3 regions of the Rossellomorea sp. DA94 genome follow, and region 1 is predicted to be linked to each of the others. Evidence: riboswitches for the same ligand, from Rfam matches in the RefSeq annotation. Region 1 holds a riboswitch; each other region holds the start of a gene.
The links. Region 1 has a riboswitch for S-adenosylmethionine ahead of P8596_RS11800 (Fur-regulated basic protein FbpA). Riboswitches for the same ligand answer to the same signal wherever they lie in the genome.
Positions count from the first base shown of each region.

Region 1 (5,010 bases):
TTCTCGGCAGGATGTTTTACTCTATATACACCTGGTCAGGCAGCTGACATCGGGGATTATGTCCGTACACCCGAAGGCAGGCTCCATTTTGCAGGCGAACACACGTCCTCTTTTCATGGTTGGATAGAAGGTGCGGTGGAATCCGGTATAAGGGCTGCATATGAAGTGAATGGGCGATAAACCAAAGACGCATCTCATCATGCGTTTTGTTTACGTTCAGGTCGTTTTTAGAAAAATGATTTTCCATTTGTGTCCTGTCCTATAGGAAATCAGACCGAATCCTGAAAAAACCTTCTACTCTATCGACACTCTGCATAAAGTTAACTATTAAATACTTTATATAGGGGTACTGATGATGTCGTATAAGTCTCGAAATAATAATAGCTTAGTCCCGCTAGTATTCGTATCTATGAAAGCCGTCATCCGGGTAGTATTGATAGGGATCATCATGATGTATGTCATGGTATGGCTGATTTCGTCGACGGCCATTAAATTGAGGGTGGACAGCCTTTTCTATACTTCGGTATCAGAGCTTGTACCGAAAGAGACATTCCTTATGCTTCTGTCACAGGAAATGACAGGTCTGCGCATCGAGAATAAAGAGGCCATGAATACCGACTTTGATTGGTTGGAAAGCGTGACGAATGTATCACTGCTTGACCCAAGGAGTCTATTTGGACGAGAAATCCCTGGAATAGAAAATTATCATACGCATATAGCCGTTGCCGGTAAAGGGACGGACATTACCAATTTACCTAATGAGTCGCCAGCTCCAACGGAGGACCAGCTGAAGGATCAGGAAATCGATCAGAACCAAGTCGATCAAGCCAATCATAACTCAGGTGACGGTGTGCAGGAGATTGAAGAAAAGTCTGTGTTCATTTATCACTCCCACAGCTGGGAAGCCTTTAGCCCTCTAATTAAAAACAACGATTCAAAAGATCCGGCCAGTACGAATGAAAAGGTCAATGTCATTGCGGTTGGTTCAAAATTGAAACAGGAACTCGAATCACGAGGAATCGGGGCAGTGCAAGACAAGACAGATGTAAACCAAGCATTGAAAAACAAATCATGGACCTATTTTGAATCCTATAAGCTGACAAGGGGATTGGTTCAAGAAGCCCTTGCACAAGATGACGATTTAACCTATTTAATAGATATTCACCGGGACTCCCAACCCCGAAATATTACGACCAAAACGATCAATGGCAAGGACTATGCACGCCTATTTTTTATCGTAGGGAAAGAAAATAAGAATTTTGAAAAGAATCTCAAAATCGCGAAAGAATTAAATGCTAAATTAGAAGAGAAGTACCCTGGAATCAGCAGGGGGGTTTTCGTTAAAACAAAAGCAGAAGGAAATGGGGTCTACAATCAGGATCTAACAGAAAGGGCGATGCTCCTTGAGTTTGGCGGAGTGGAAAATAACTTAGTGGAATTATATAATTCCACCGAAGCATTTGCGGAAATCTTTGCAGCTTATTATAAGAAGGATGCAGTTGAGGTAAACGCTCAATAACTATTGAAATGACGTGAGCCATATGCCCGCGTCATTTTATTGTTTGGCCATTTCCGAAAAGATAAACCAGGCTTCTAACTGGTTAACTTCGTGCAATTTTTCCAGTGAATAGAGCCGACATCACTATGCGGATGGCAATCCTTCTGAATATAGTGATACTCATCCTCAAGTTCTCTAAGTGTCAGCTCGAATAATTGTTTATTTCCTTTTTTGAAAATGTTATGGACGATCAATTTGTTAATTAACTCATTTCTTCTTTTATTAATTGCTTCCTGGAGATTTTCTCCCATTATGATCACTCCTCTTATAATATGAATAAACAGAGAAAGAGACTTTTTCATGTAAAAAAGCCTACTTCCTAGTAAGATAAGAAGAAGGCTTTAACGGAAAAAACTTCAACTTATCTTTCAAGCTTGATGCTTGTGGAATTAGCACAGTGTTCTAGAAATTAGAATCTGTTGCTGAGGTATCATCGGGCCAGTCCCTCTACCTCTCTGGATAAGTGGCTATGTGGTTATCAGAATTCTATTATATGTTATATCAAACTATTCCTAGTTGTCAACTTTGAATTAAACGTGACACCAGGATCAAAAAATGAACTCCTTATTCTAATTACATATCATATTCCTTTTTCAGACACAGTTTCTTTTTCTAATCTGCCTAAAACATGATAATCTGTATACATACACGTAATTAATGGAGTGGATAGTATGAAGAAAGTGGTTATCGTAGGTGGGGGCATTACAGGCTTAACGGCTCTCTATAATCTGCAAAAAATATCCAGGGAACAAAATCTGGATATTGAGTTAGTGTTAATTGAACGGGATCAACAGCTCGGTGGTAAGATCAGGACGATAACGGAAGGTGACTTTATTATGGAAGCTGGTGCAGATTCCATTGTGGCCCGTAATGGGGGAGTGCTTCCATTGGTCAATGACCTTCAACTTCAAAACGAACTGGTATATAACGAAACAGGAACATCTTACATATACACAAATGGTGAACTGCATAGAATACCTCCCGACACAATCTTCGGTATTCCCATGAGCATAGAAGCACTTAATGAAAGCACTCTGATTTCTGAAGCCGGAAAGAAAGCGGCCCTTCTGGACCTGGAGACGAAAAATACTGTATTCACGAAGGAAAGCTCCATCGGAGAATTTCTGGAAGCATTCCTCGGGAAAGAACTAGTGGAGAATCAGATCGCACCTGTATTATCAGGGGTTTATTCAGGGAACCTGTATAAGCTGACCATGGCCTCGACTCTTCCATATCTCCTGGATTATAAAAATGAGTATGGGAGCATCATCCAAGGATTATCTGCGAACAAGCAGAAATTCAAGGGATCTTCCAATAAAAAGTTCATTTCCTTTAGGCATGGATTATCCACCATTATCCACCGTCTGGAAGAAGAGTGCGGTGATGCGACGATTCTAAAAGGAACAGCGACAACAAATCTCCAAATGTGTGCTGACAAATATGAGCTCACGTTAAAAGGACATGAAAGCATTCAAGCAGATGCTGTCATTTTTGCGACACCTCATGATGTGACTCAACAGATTTTAAATCGTGCAACATTAAATGAAGATTTTAATACCTTAAGGAACTCTTCCTTGATCTCCATCTACCTGGGTTTCAATGTTCCTGACGAGGAGCTCCCGGCTGATGGTACAGGGTTTATTGTTTCTAAAGGCAGCGAAGTGAAGTGCGATGCATGTACATGGACGAGCCGTAAATGGAAACACACATCTCGAAACCATAATCTTCTGGTAAGACTTTTTTATAAGAGCTCGAATGCTCATTACGGGCAGTTAAAGCATTTAGAAGAGGACGAACTGACAAAAGTGGCACTGGATGATATTAAGGAGAGCGTCGGAATCAATGCGGATCCCATTTCAGTGGAAGTGACCAATTGGAAAGATTTAATGCCGAATTATCATCTTTCGCATAATCAGGCCGTGCAGGCTTTGGAGAAGGTGATCACAACTGAAATGCCAAGAGTGAAACTGGCCGGAGCCTCCTACTACGGCGTGGGGATAGGCGCCTGTATTCAGAACGGAAAGAAAATAGCAGAATCGATAATAGAAGACATCGTGTAAGGAGCTTGACCTCAGAGGGGTCAAGCTTCTTTTCATGTTGAAAAATCAATATAGTTAACACCAAAATGAAAATATCTATTGAATGACCTTCCATTATTTGAAATAATTGGTTATTGAGGAATGTAGATGCTAGAGCCTTCCACAAAATCATTCATTGGGGGAATACATCACATGGCAAACGTACCAAGAATCGTAAACAGCGTGCTGGAGGAATATATTAGACTATTGAATACTTATTTACCGGGAACACTCGAAGGATTGTATTTACATGGGTCCGTTGCCCTCGGTGCATTTGTGAGTGATTCCAGTGACATTGATTTTATTACGGTCACCAACCGCAGACTAACCACAGAAGATTACGACGCTCTTAATCGTATTCATACAACACTACAGCAGACGTTTCAAAAGCCGGAAATGGACGGGGTATATATTTTGAAAGAAGATTTCGGGAGGATGGGTCCAAGCTGTGAAGAGGATACCGAAATGTACGCATACTATAACAATGGTGAATTGAAATTTGGGGAATATTTCAACTTTAACCCTATCACATGGTATTTAGTGAAGCATAACGAGATTAGAGTTGTAGGACCTGAAATTTCCTCATCTTTTTCAGGACCATCCGCAGAGGAATTGTACCAATATGTCCTTCAAAATATGAATACGTATTGGGCTGGAAGACTTCATTCCTTCGAAGAATCTCTATATGAGGTAAAGCATTATCCCACCACTATGATTGATGCTGAAATAGAGTGGTCGGTCCTTGGTATTCTTCGTCAATATTACACATTGAAAGAAGCGTCCATCATTTCCAAGCAGGATGCCGGCCAGTATGGATTGCAGGAGCTTCCTGAAGAGTGGCATAGCCTGATAAGGGAAGCGATGAACATCCGTTCAGGGTTGAAAGGATTTGATTCAGCCTTAAATGAGATCCGGGTAAAGCAGACCATAAAGTTTTTAAAATATGTGATAGCCCATTGCAATGAGAAGAAAATGGAACATCCTATTCAACGCTAGGGTACAAGTAAAAGGCAGGAAATGATCCTGCCTTTTCATGCCCTACACCTTCTTGATGATCTCCATCCCTAATTGATCCAGGGCGTAGTTGATTCCCTGTTGCAGGATTGAAAAGCAGGGAATATGGTTCATCCGATAACCCCTCTGTGTGACCTTAATACTCAGTTCAGAAGAAATCCCCACAAGTAAACACTTAGTTCCCAATAGGGAGGCTGCACTTACGAATTTTTGAATGAAAGATAACGTATAATCATCCACCCTGCTGAGACTGGTCAAATCGATAATCAGGAATTCAGCTTTGTAACGCGGCAGATTGAGAAGTGTTTTATTCAGCAATTCTTCAGCTCGAATTTCATTATAGCGACCTACAAGAGGGAC
Region 1 covers NZ_CP122397.1:2,284,809-2,289,818, forward strand. The annotation lists gene P8596_RS11790 (flavin monoamine oxidase family protein) at 1-180, shown strand, start outside; gene spoIIP (stage II sporulation protein P) at 353-1,519, shown strand; gene P8596_RS11800 (Fur-regulated basic protein FbpA) at 1,594-1,809, opposite strand; SAM riboswitch class I at 1,917-2,024, opposite strand; gene P8596_RS11805 (protoporphyrinogen oxidase) at 2,230-3,618, shown strand; gene P8596_RS11810 (nucleotidyltransferase domain-containing protein) at 3,790-4,632, shown strand; gene P8596_RS11815 (STAS domain-containing protein) at 4,675-5,010, opposite strand, start outside.

Region 2 (5,010 bases), 1.8 Mb from region 1:
TTCATAGGCCAGATTTACATTGTGCAATGTGGTGCCTGACTCTAATGTGAGGGATGGGATGGTAATGGAGCTTACTTCGTATGAGTATGAATTCTCCATTCCTCCACCTCCTTTTTTTATGTTGTTCGGGACGCCGCGGCACCCCGGTGAAATCAGTTCCTTTTATACCCGGGACGTTTCCAACGCCACCTCAATCGCATGATCCAGATCCTCGATCAAATCCTTCGCAGATTCCAATCCGACGGAAAGTCTTACAAGGTCCTCGGTTACGCCTGTGGCCCGGATTTCCTCATCGTTCAATTGCTGATGCGTCGTGGACGCTGGATGGATGATCAATGACTTCGCATCCCCTACATTGGCAACATGGGACCAGAGGGAAATGTTGTCGACGACTTTACGTCCTGAGTCCCTGCCCCCTTTGATTCCAAAGACGACGATGGAACCTGCTCCATTTTTCAAATATTTTTGAGCAAGAGCGTAGGACGGATGCTGCGGCAGACCCGGATAAGAAACCCAGGCAACTCCGCTGTGCTGATTTAAGTGTTCCGCAATCTTCAAGGCATTCTCCGTGTGACGTTCGATGCGGAGATGGAGGGTTTCCAGTCCCTGCAATAGCAGAAATGCGTTCTGCGGACTTAAGCACGCCCCGAGATCCCGAAGCAGCTGCACCCTTAATTTTGTGATGAATGCGGCCGCCCCTACATCCTGTGCGTAGCGAAGTCCATTATAGCTTCTGTCCTCTTCTGTGAATCCAGGGAATTTTTCATGATTCCAATCAAACTTCCCACCGTCGATGACGACTCCCCCGATGGCCGTACCGTGGCCGCCGATCCACTTCGTTGCAGAGTGAATGACGATGTCCGCTCCCCACTCAATCGGCTTACACACATATGGTGTGGCAAATGTGTTATCGATGATGAGTGGGATATGATGGTCATGGGCCACTTTCGCCACCGACTCGATGTCCAGGACGTGCAGGCTCGGATTTCCGATCGTCTCTGCGAATACCGCTTTTGTTTTCGGCGTAATCGCCTTTCGGAAGTTTTCCGGATCAGTCGGATCGACGAAATGAACCTTGATTCCGTATTTCGGAAGAGTCGTAGAGAATAAATTGTACGTTCCACCGTACAGATTGGTGGCTGCCACGATCTCATCCCCTGCACCGGCTATATTCAGGATGGAAAGAGAAATGGCGGCCATCCCGGATGATACACCCAGGGCTCCGATTCCCCCTTCTAAAAGGGCGAGGCGCTTCTCAAGGACGTCAACGGTCGGGTTCATGATACGGGTGTAGATGTTTCCCGGTTCTTCAAGGGCGAATAGCTTTGCGGCGTGATCGCTGTTGTCGAACACGTAGGATGTCGTTTGATAGATGGGTACCGCCCTTGAGCCTGTAGTTGGGTCCGGCTCCTGGCCGCCGTGAAGAAGAAGTGTGTCGAAATCGAATGATTTGGTCATTTGGAATTCCTCCTAGAGTTTTTTAGTTTTTGGATTGATGTGGATGGTTGGTTGGTTGGGTTCAGCTGCTGAATTGGATGGTTTTTTTTAGCAGCTGAATTTGTGAAGAATTTCAGCTGCTGATTTTCGGGATGATTTCACCTGCTGATTTTTCACAGAATATCAGCAGGTGAAATCATCCAAACATTCTCCTGCTGAACCCCCATGCAAAAGCCTAAGAAGCGAGAAGAGGATAAAATAAAAAACCCTCTTCCTAAGAAGAGGGTCTAATTGAATAGGGTCCTCCTCTTATCTTTCAGGCAGATCGCCTGCAGGAATTAGCACCTTTTCATGTGACGCATAGTGCGTACATGAAGGTTGCCGGGTTTCATCGGGCCTAGTCCCTCCACCTCTCTGGATAAGAGCATTTAATTGTCAATGTGAAAAATTCATGCGTTGAGATGAATTATAAAGGGTAACCAGCCTCAACGTCAAGACCATTTTCAGAATTTTTTATTTTTTAACAGAAGCTGCTATTGCCTCGTTGAATTGAGAAACGATATCTTCCCCATCCTCGATACCTAACGATATGCGCACCACATGGGTGTTGATGCCTAGTTTTTCCTGCGCTTCTCTCGGAAGGGCACGATGAGAGGTTCCAAGCGGATAGGAAACCGTTGTTTCCACGCCGGCCAAGGACGGGATGATCTTGATCCACCCAAGGGATTTGAAGAATGTGCTGATATTGCAGCTGTCATCGAGTTCGATGGTGACGATTGCGCCATTTCCTTTATCGGATAGATCAATTGGATAATAGACCTTCTTCACCTGCTCATTGCTGCGCAGTTCATCTGCAAGTGTTCCCGCGTTCTGAGCCTGGGTCCCCACCCGAAGTGCCAATGTTTTCGCCCCCCGGCATGTGAGCCATGCTTCAAAAGGACTTAAGTTGGAACCTATGTTGACGACCTTTTCCCTTGCCTTTTGAACAAGTTCTTCATTTCCGACTACGACTCCCGCTGTGATATCGCTATGCCCGCCGATATACTTCGTAGCGCTGTGAGCGACCAGATCGACCCCTTCAAGGTAGGGCTGACGCAGAAATGGAGTAGCAAATGTATTGTCGATCATCGATTTCAGGTTATGCTTTTCGGCAAGAGCTACCATTCTTGAAATATCCTCTACCCGCATAAATGGATTGGTTACCGTCTCACTGTAGAGAAGTTTGGTGTCGGGAGTAAGTGCTGCCTCGATTTCCTCCTCACTCGTGAAATCGACAAAGGAGGTCGAAATACCGAATGATTTCAGCTCTTCTTTCAGCATATGGAAAGTGCCTCCGTATAAATCCTCCGCCGCAACAATATGGTCCCCTGCCTGAACAATGGCAAGGAGACCAACCAGGATCGCCGACAATCCGGAAGACGTGGCGACACCGGCAGGAGCTCCTTCAAGTTCTGCCACCATCTTCCCAAGTTCATCCGTGTTGGGATTACCCGTCCTTGAATAAAGATAAGGAGACTTCCCCTCATAGAAGCCCTCAAGCTCCTCCAGAGACGTAAAAGAAAAAGCAGACGTCTGGTAGATCGGTGTTGTCTTACTACGGATTTCCTCTGTTCCTTTCAGCTGACTATGTACGACCTTGGTGGTGAATTTCATTTCACTGTCATCCTTCCTGAATCTATGTATTTTTAAAAGTGTATCATATTCAGAAGATTGTGAGGAGTATGAGGTGTTGGGAGGCAAAAAAAAGAACCCGTCGCATTAATGCAACAGGTTCTCCTCGTCAGACGTTTTCTAAACACCCGATCAGGCGATTTTCGATATCCAACGCCAACCGCTTCAATTCATCGTTATCAACCATTTCAATCAGCTTGCTCGGCTTTGCCATACCGATTTTCGTCGTTCCCTTTTCTGTATATACCGTCACTTTACAAGGCAGGAAATAGCTGACGAGCATGCTTTCTTCCAGCACCTTTTTCGCTTCGTGGGGATTACATACTTCCAGGACAACGACTTCTTCGTTAAAATCCAGCCCTTTATCCTGAAGCTTTGCGGCCAGGTCAAGATTCCACAGAACCCCGAAGCTTTCTTCTTTCAAGGCTGCCTCTACTGCTGATACGGCATCCTTCACATTCATTGAAACTTCTTTTGTGTAGTGGAACATAGTGATCCTCCTTTTTGGGTCATGGTTATTTATACCTCATAGTGTATGCATTGAAACGTCCTGATCGAGGTCCGTCCCTCTCATTATTTCATCCCTTCGACCATTTTACCCATCATTTCTTCGTTCATGGGGCCGACGATTTTGTGCTGGATGAGGCCGTTTGTGTCGATCATGTAAGTGGTCGGGATCGTGAATGCCCGGTACTCGTCTCCGATATCCCCATTCTCATCCATGAGAATGGGGAAAGTGAGTTCGTAACCGTCGACAAATTGCTGGACTGCCTTCTCCCCATCATCCTGTGAGGTCAAGTTGACGGCAAGGATTTCGACATTTTCTTTTTTCGCGTTTTTTTCGTAATACTGTTCCATATGGGGCATTTCCGCTTTACATGGCGGGCACCAGGTGGCCCAGAAATTCAGGATCACTTTCTTTCCCTGATAGTCGGAAAGCTTGACTTCTTCACCATCTAAAGTGGTCAAGGTAAAGTCCGGTGCACGATCCCCTTTCGTGAGCCCCTGCTTGGCATCAGTCAGATCCATGGACTCTTTGGCCAACTGGTCAGCCTCTTCTTTTGCCTTTTTTTCCTGTTGATCCTGAAACAAATTCACCAGGAAGATCCCGATCAGCAGGGCAACGATCGCCAGAGCAAAATTTCGTTTATTCAATGTTCGTTTTCCACCTTCCGTTGAAAAAGATAAGATAAACCATCACAATGAGATACGTCCAGGTGACAGTGGTAAACATAAAGCCTCCATAAATGGATTGGAATAGCAGTTGAAGAAGGGTGAAAACGATCACCAATTGGATGGCCCAAGTATCGCTATCATTTTCTTTTTTCAGTAAAAATAAGATCAGTGCACCGTTGATGATGAATTGAAATACCCCTGCAAGAATATCAAATTGGAGCAAATGAAAGATAAGTTCAAAGAAAACGACTGTGCTCATCCAGGCAATGACCAGGTGAGACGTCCTATCCACCCTTTTAACGAAAATGAATAAAAGCACTGTCAGCAAGCCTAACCAATACCCCCACATTCCACCATTGAAATAAAGGATCGTAATGGGATGTTCAATGACATTTTGAAAATCAACGAGAATGACACTCAGCTTCCAGATGACCAAGCAGTAAAAAACTCCATTTGAATACCAGTCGCTAGCCTTTCGATTCCAGAAGTAGAGGAAAAGAAAGGTCAAAATGAACGAGGCGATGATCGCTCCCCAGATTGATGGGAAAGTAAGAGAGCCTACGGTGTACCATCTTTCATCCATTCAGTTCTACACCTTTCATAAAGAAGTGTTTTTTCTCACAACGATATAGTATACAGAAGGATGCAGATGCCCCACTGTTGTCTTGAATCCTCCTGAATTGAGCTGACGTTCAAGTTCCTCAGATGGTATACGTTCTTCTAAAG
Region 2 covers NZ_CP122397.1:4,064,446-4,069,455, forward strand. The annotation lists gene metX (homoserine O-acetyltransferase MetX) at 1-99, opposite strand, end outside; gene P8596_RS21115 (O-acetylhomoserine aminocarboxypropyltransferase/cysteine synthase family protein) at 163-1,458, opposite strand; SAM riboswitch class I at 1,744-1,862, opposite strand; gene P8596_RS21120 (trans-sulfuration enzyme family protein) at 1,951-3,090, opposite strand; gene P8596_RS21125 (DUF302 domain-containing protein) at 3,218-3,598, opposite strand; gene P8596_RS21130 (peroxiredoxin family protein) at 3,682-4,263, opposite strand; gene P8596_RS21135 (hypothetical protein) at 4,256-4,867, opposite strand; gene P8596_RS21140 (class I SAM-dependent methyltransferase) at 4,883-5,010, opposite strand, start outside.
Region 2: it holds a riboswitch for S-adenosylmethionine, as region 1 does, so the genes downstream of both, P8596_RS21115 (O-acetylhomoserine aminocarboxypropyltransferase/cysteine synthase family protein) here and P8596_RS11800 (Fur-regulated basic protein FbpA) in region 1, are expected to answer to the same signal.

Region 3 (5,010 bases), 2.2 Mb from region 1:
GAAATGAGTGAAAATTCTATCCCTTATTCTATGCTTGACTTCTACCTCTTAGGAAGGTAGTATTTTATTTGGGCTCCCTAAAAAGGGACAGATCACGTATATCACGCTCCCCTTACAAGATTGTAAGCGGGGCGTTTTTTGTTTTTATACAGAAGAATGCTTTGACATGACAAGGTTTTAAGTGTGAAGGATCGATTCTTTTAAGACCCCTTACATCTTTACGTATCTTGATAATAAGAGGCTGTCTTTTAGCTGGTTTATGCACTTGGTTTTATTTTGGGAGAATGGACTTGTCCTTCTTTGAACAAGATAAATTCATGACATGACTACATAAGAGACACCCTCTACTTTTTTTGAACCAAACTTACTTTATAAGGGGGACATATACATGACTAAGTATATTTTCGTAACAGGCGGCGTAGTGTCGTCACTAGGGAAAGGGATCACAGCAGCGTCCCTTGGAAGACTATTGAAAAACCGTGGAGTGAGCGTCACCATCCAGAAGTTCGATCCATACATCAACGTGGATCCGGGAACGATGAGTCCTTATCAGCACGGTGAAGTATTCGTAACCGATGATGGTGCCGAGACGGATCTTGACCTTGGTCACTACGAGCGTTTCGTTGACATCAACCTGACGAAATACAGCTCTGTGACAACGGGTAAAATCTATTCTACTGTTCTGAAAAAAGAGCGCCGCGGGGATTATCTTGGCGGGACTGTACAAGTCATCCCGCATATCACAAATGAAATCAAAGAACGCGTGTACCGTGCCGGCCGCGAAACGAATTCTGATGTCGTGATCACGGAAATCGGTGGAACGGTCGGGGATATCGAATCCCTTCCATTCCTTGAAGCGATCCGCCAGATCAAGAGTGATGTCGGTCGTGACAACGTGATGTATATTCACTGTACGCTGATTCCATATATTAAAGCGGCGGGTGAAATGAAGACGAAACCGACCCAGCACAGTGTAAAAGAGCTGCGTAGTCTCGGTATTCAGCCAAATGTCATCGTCGTGCGTACCGAAATGCCGATGACCCAGGATATGAAAGACAAGATCGCGTTATTCTGTGATATCGATAAACATGCAGTCATCGAAGCAATGGATGCAGATACGCTTTACTCTGTACCACTTGCCCTTCAGGATCAAAAACTTGATGAAATCACGTGTCAGCACTTGAAGCTGAACTGCCATGAAGCAGACATGACCGAGTGGAATGAACTGGTTGACCGGGTGAAAAACCTTTCCCGCAAAACAAGGATCGCCCTTGTCGGGAAATATGTTGAATTACAGGATGCTTATATTTCTGTAGTGGAAGCCCTTCGTCATGCAGGTTACCATTTCGACAGCGATATTGAAGTGAGATGGTTGAACTCTGAGCTTGTCGACAACGAAAATGTGGCAGAGAAGCTTGCTGACGTGGATGGAATCCTTGTACCAGGCGGCTTCGGTGACCGCGGTGTCGAAGGAAAGATCGCTGCGACGCAATATGCACGCGAAAACAAGATTCCTTTCCTTGGAATCTGCCTTGGCATGCAGCTCGCATCCGTTGAATATGCGCGTAATGTCCTTGGACTTGAAGGAGCACACTCTGCTGAGCTGAATCCTGAAACGCCATATCCGGTCATCGACCTTTTACCGGAACAAAAGGATATCGAAGACCTTGGCGGGACCCTTCGTCTCGGACTATATCCATGTAAGCTGACAAAAGGTTCAAAAGCCTATGCAGCCTACGATGGAGAAGTCGTATACGAACGTCACCGTCACCGTTTCGAATTCAACAATCACTACCGTGAGCAAATGGAAAAAGCCGGATTCATCTTCTCAGGCACAAGCCCGGATGGCCGCCTTGTGGAAATCATCGAGCTGAGCGACCACCCATGGTTCGTCGCATCTCAATTCCACCCGGAATTCACATCACGCCCGACACGCCCGCAGCCTCTATTCAGAGACTTCGTGGAAGCGTCCCTTGCGTATGGTGAGAAATAAGATTTGATTGATAGAGCCCTCCCGGTTTGGGAGGGCTTTTTTGTAGTGTTGGGTGATCATTTCCGGAGACCCGCCACAGAATTTTTTTAAAAAGAATATTGACAATATTTCCACATATCGTTAATATAGCGATTATAGCAAAAGCGAACACAACCAAATTTCATATTCTCTTATAAAGAGTTGGCAGAGGGACTGGCCCGATGACGCCCGGCAACCTACCGTTTATGACGGAAAGGTGCTAAGACCTGCAGGAAGCATTTCCTGAGTGATAAGAGCACGTTTATTTATACATAAACCTCTTTTCTCTTGGGAAAAGGGGTTTTTTTATTTGAAAAAATAGAGGGGGATACCCTCGGGAGGAGAAAAGAAAGATGAAAAAAGCGGCATCATTACTCGTATTAATCGCACTACTTTTCAGTTTGGCGGCTTGTCAGCCAAAGGTATCACAGGAGGCGGAAGCAGACGGCGGGGAAGCGACTTCCGATCATCCGTTAGCCAATAAAAAAATCGCCCTTATCATGCAAATCAATCTCGGGACATTTTCCGCTCAATACATTGAAGGGGTCAAGGAACAGGTGGAAAAGTTCGGGGGGAAGGTTCAAGTGTTCACTTCGGAAGGCGATCTCGCCAAAATGTCCTCTAACCTGGACGCGGCCATCAACCAGAAGTTTGATGGGATCCTGATCGACCATGGAACGAAAGAAGCACTGCAATCAGGGGTGGAAAAGGCGAAAGACCAAAATATTCCGGTTGTCGTCTTCGATGCGGACGTGGCATCAAAAGGAGTGACGGTCCTCGAGCAGGGGGACAAACAAATGGCTGAACAAACCTTGACGAAGCTTTCAGATGAGCTTGGCGGCAAAGGTGAAATCGTAAAAATTTGGGTCGCAGGCTTTGCACCCATGGAAAGACGTCAGGCGGCATACGAAGAATTTTTAAAGGGGAATCCGGATATTAAAGAAGTCGCGGCATTTGGAGCAGCGAGTCAGAATACAGCGCTTGATACACAGGCTCAGATGGAGGCGATCTTGAAACAATACCCAAACAAAGGGGACATCGATGCTGTCTGGGCAGCGTGGGATGAATTTGCGAAAGGGGCCGTCCGGGCAATTGAAGCGGCAGGAAGAGATGAAATCAAAGTATACGGAATCGACATGAGTGACGAGGATCTTCAGATCATTCAAAAAGACGGCAGCCCATGGGTGGCATCGGCAGCGGTAGATCCGAAAGATATCGGCAGGGTCCAGGTCCGCTTCCTTTATCAAAAGCTGAACGGGAAAGAAACGCCTGAAAAAGTGAAATTGGACCCCGTGTTCATTGAAAAAACTGCTTTACCGAAAGAATCGATTACAACGGATCAATTGAACGAGCATATTGAAGGATGGGGAGCGAGTGAGCAGGGGTATACAGATGAGCTGAAAGAGCTCGAATCTTCGTTCACAAACTAGAAAGGAGCTGGGATCGATGACGTCTCCACTATTGACTATGTCGGGTATCAACAAGAGCTTTTCTGGCGTGAAAGCCTTGAAAAATGCTAGATTCGATGTCCGGGAGGGAGAAGTTCATGCCCTGCTGGGAGCGAACGGCGCAGGGAAAAGCACCCTGATGAAAATTTTATCAGGAGCTTATGTCGGGGACAGCGGAGATATCACTCTTCTCTCTGAAAAAAGAGTCTATGAATCTCCGAAGGAAGCCAAGGAAAACGGCATTCACTGTGTCTACCAGGAAGTGGATACCGCCATCGTTCCCGAGCTCTCGGTGGCGGAAAATATCTGCCTGGATCATTTCTCGCAAAAAGGTTCCCTCTTCATCACCCAAAAAAAGCTGAAAAAAGAAGCAGAGGCGGCACTCATTAAGATCGGGGCCGAATCGATCCCCCTGCATCAGCCCGCCGCTTCGTTAAGTCTGGCTGAAAAGCAGTTGGTCCTTATTGCCCGTAGCCTTCTCCACAAAGCAAAAGTACTGATCCTGGATGAACCGACGGCACCACTTAGTTCTTCAGAAACAGAAAGGTTATTCCAGGTGATAGACGATTTGAAAGAAGAGGGAGTGGGGATCATCTTCATCTCCCACCGGCTGCCTGAAGTGTTTCAAGTTTCCGACCGCATCACAGTGATGAGAGACGGGGAGACAGTTGGAACGTATGAAACACATCAAACGAACTCCCACGAAATCATAGAGGCCATGCTGGGTGGGGCATTCCAGGCAGATTTCCAGAAGGGCTCCCTTGTCGCGGGTGAAACACTGTTTGAGGTGAAGGGGCTCGACGATGGTCGGAAAGTGAAGGATATTCACTTATCGGTCAAAGAAGGAGAAATAGTCGGGGTGGCGGGCCTTGTCGGAGCTGGAAAAACGGAGCTTGCCAAAGCTTTATTCGGAACCTCACGCCTTGAAGGAGGAGAGTTCTTCCTCAAAGGGAGAAAGCTCAAGATTCACTCTCCCAAGGACGCGGTTCAAAATGGATTGGCACTCGTTCCCGAAGAGAGGCGGAAAGAGGGGCTCTTCATTCATGAATCGGTTCAGCACAATCTCAGCTTTCCTTCCTTGAAGAAAGTATCCAACGGGTTATGGATCAATAAGAAGAAGGAGCGAAAGCTTGCTAAGGAAAAAATCCGCTCCCTTGGAATCAAGACCGCCCATGAGAATGTTCAGGCGAACTTTTTAAGTGGGGGAAATCAGCAGAAGGTGTCCATCGGAAAGTGGCTCACGGATGAGGCTTCGGTATTCTTATTTGATGAACCAACCAAAGGGGTGGATGTGGGAGCGAAAAAGGAAATCTTCTCCCTCATTCAATCCCTCGCCGAAAAAAGGAAGGCGATTCTCTACTTTTCCTGTGAGTTACAAGAAATCCTGGCGATCTCGGACCGGATTCTCGTCATGTATGATGGCCGGATCGTCAAAGAACTAACAAAAGAAGAAGCGACGCAGGAAATCATATTGTTTTATGCTTCAGGAGGGACGGATGTGCATGAAAGGCAAGATACTCGACTTACTATTTAAATACGGTGCCATTGTAC
Region 3 covers NZ_CP122397.1:4,460,130-4,465,139, reverse strand. The annotation lists gene P8596_RS23000 (CTP synthase) at 389-1,993, shown strand; SAM riboswitch class I at 2,161-2,268, shown strand; gene P8596_RS22995 (sugar ABC transporter substrate-binding protein) at 2,365-3,441, shown strand; gene P8596_RS22990 (sugar ABC transporter ATP-binding protein) at 3,458-4,993, shown strand; gene P8596_RS22985 (ABC transporter permease) at 4,962-5,010, shown strand, end outside.
Region 3: it holds a riboswitch for S-adenosylmethionine, as region 1 does, so the genes downstream of both, P8596_RS22995 (sugar ABC transporter substrate-binding protein) here and P8596_RS11800 (Fur-regulated basic protein FbpA) in region 1, are expected to answer to the same signal.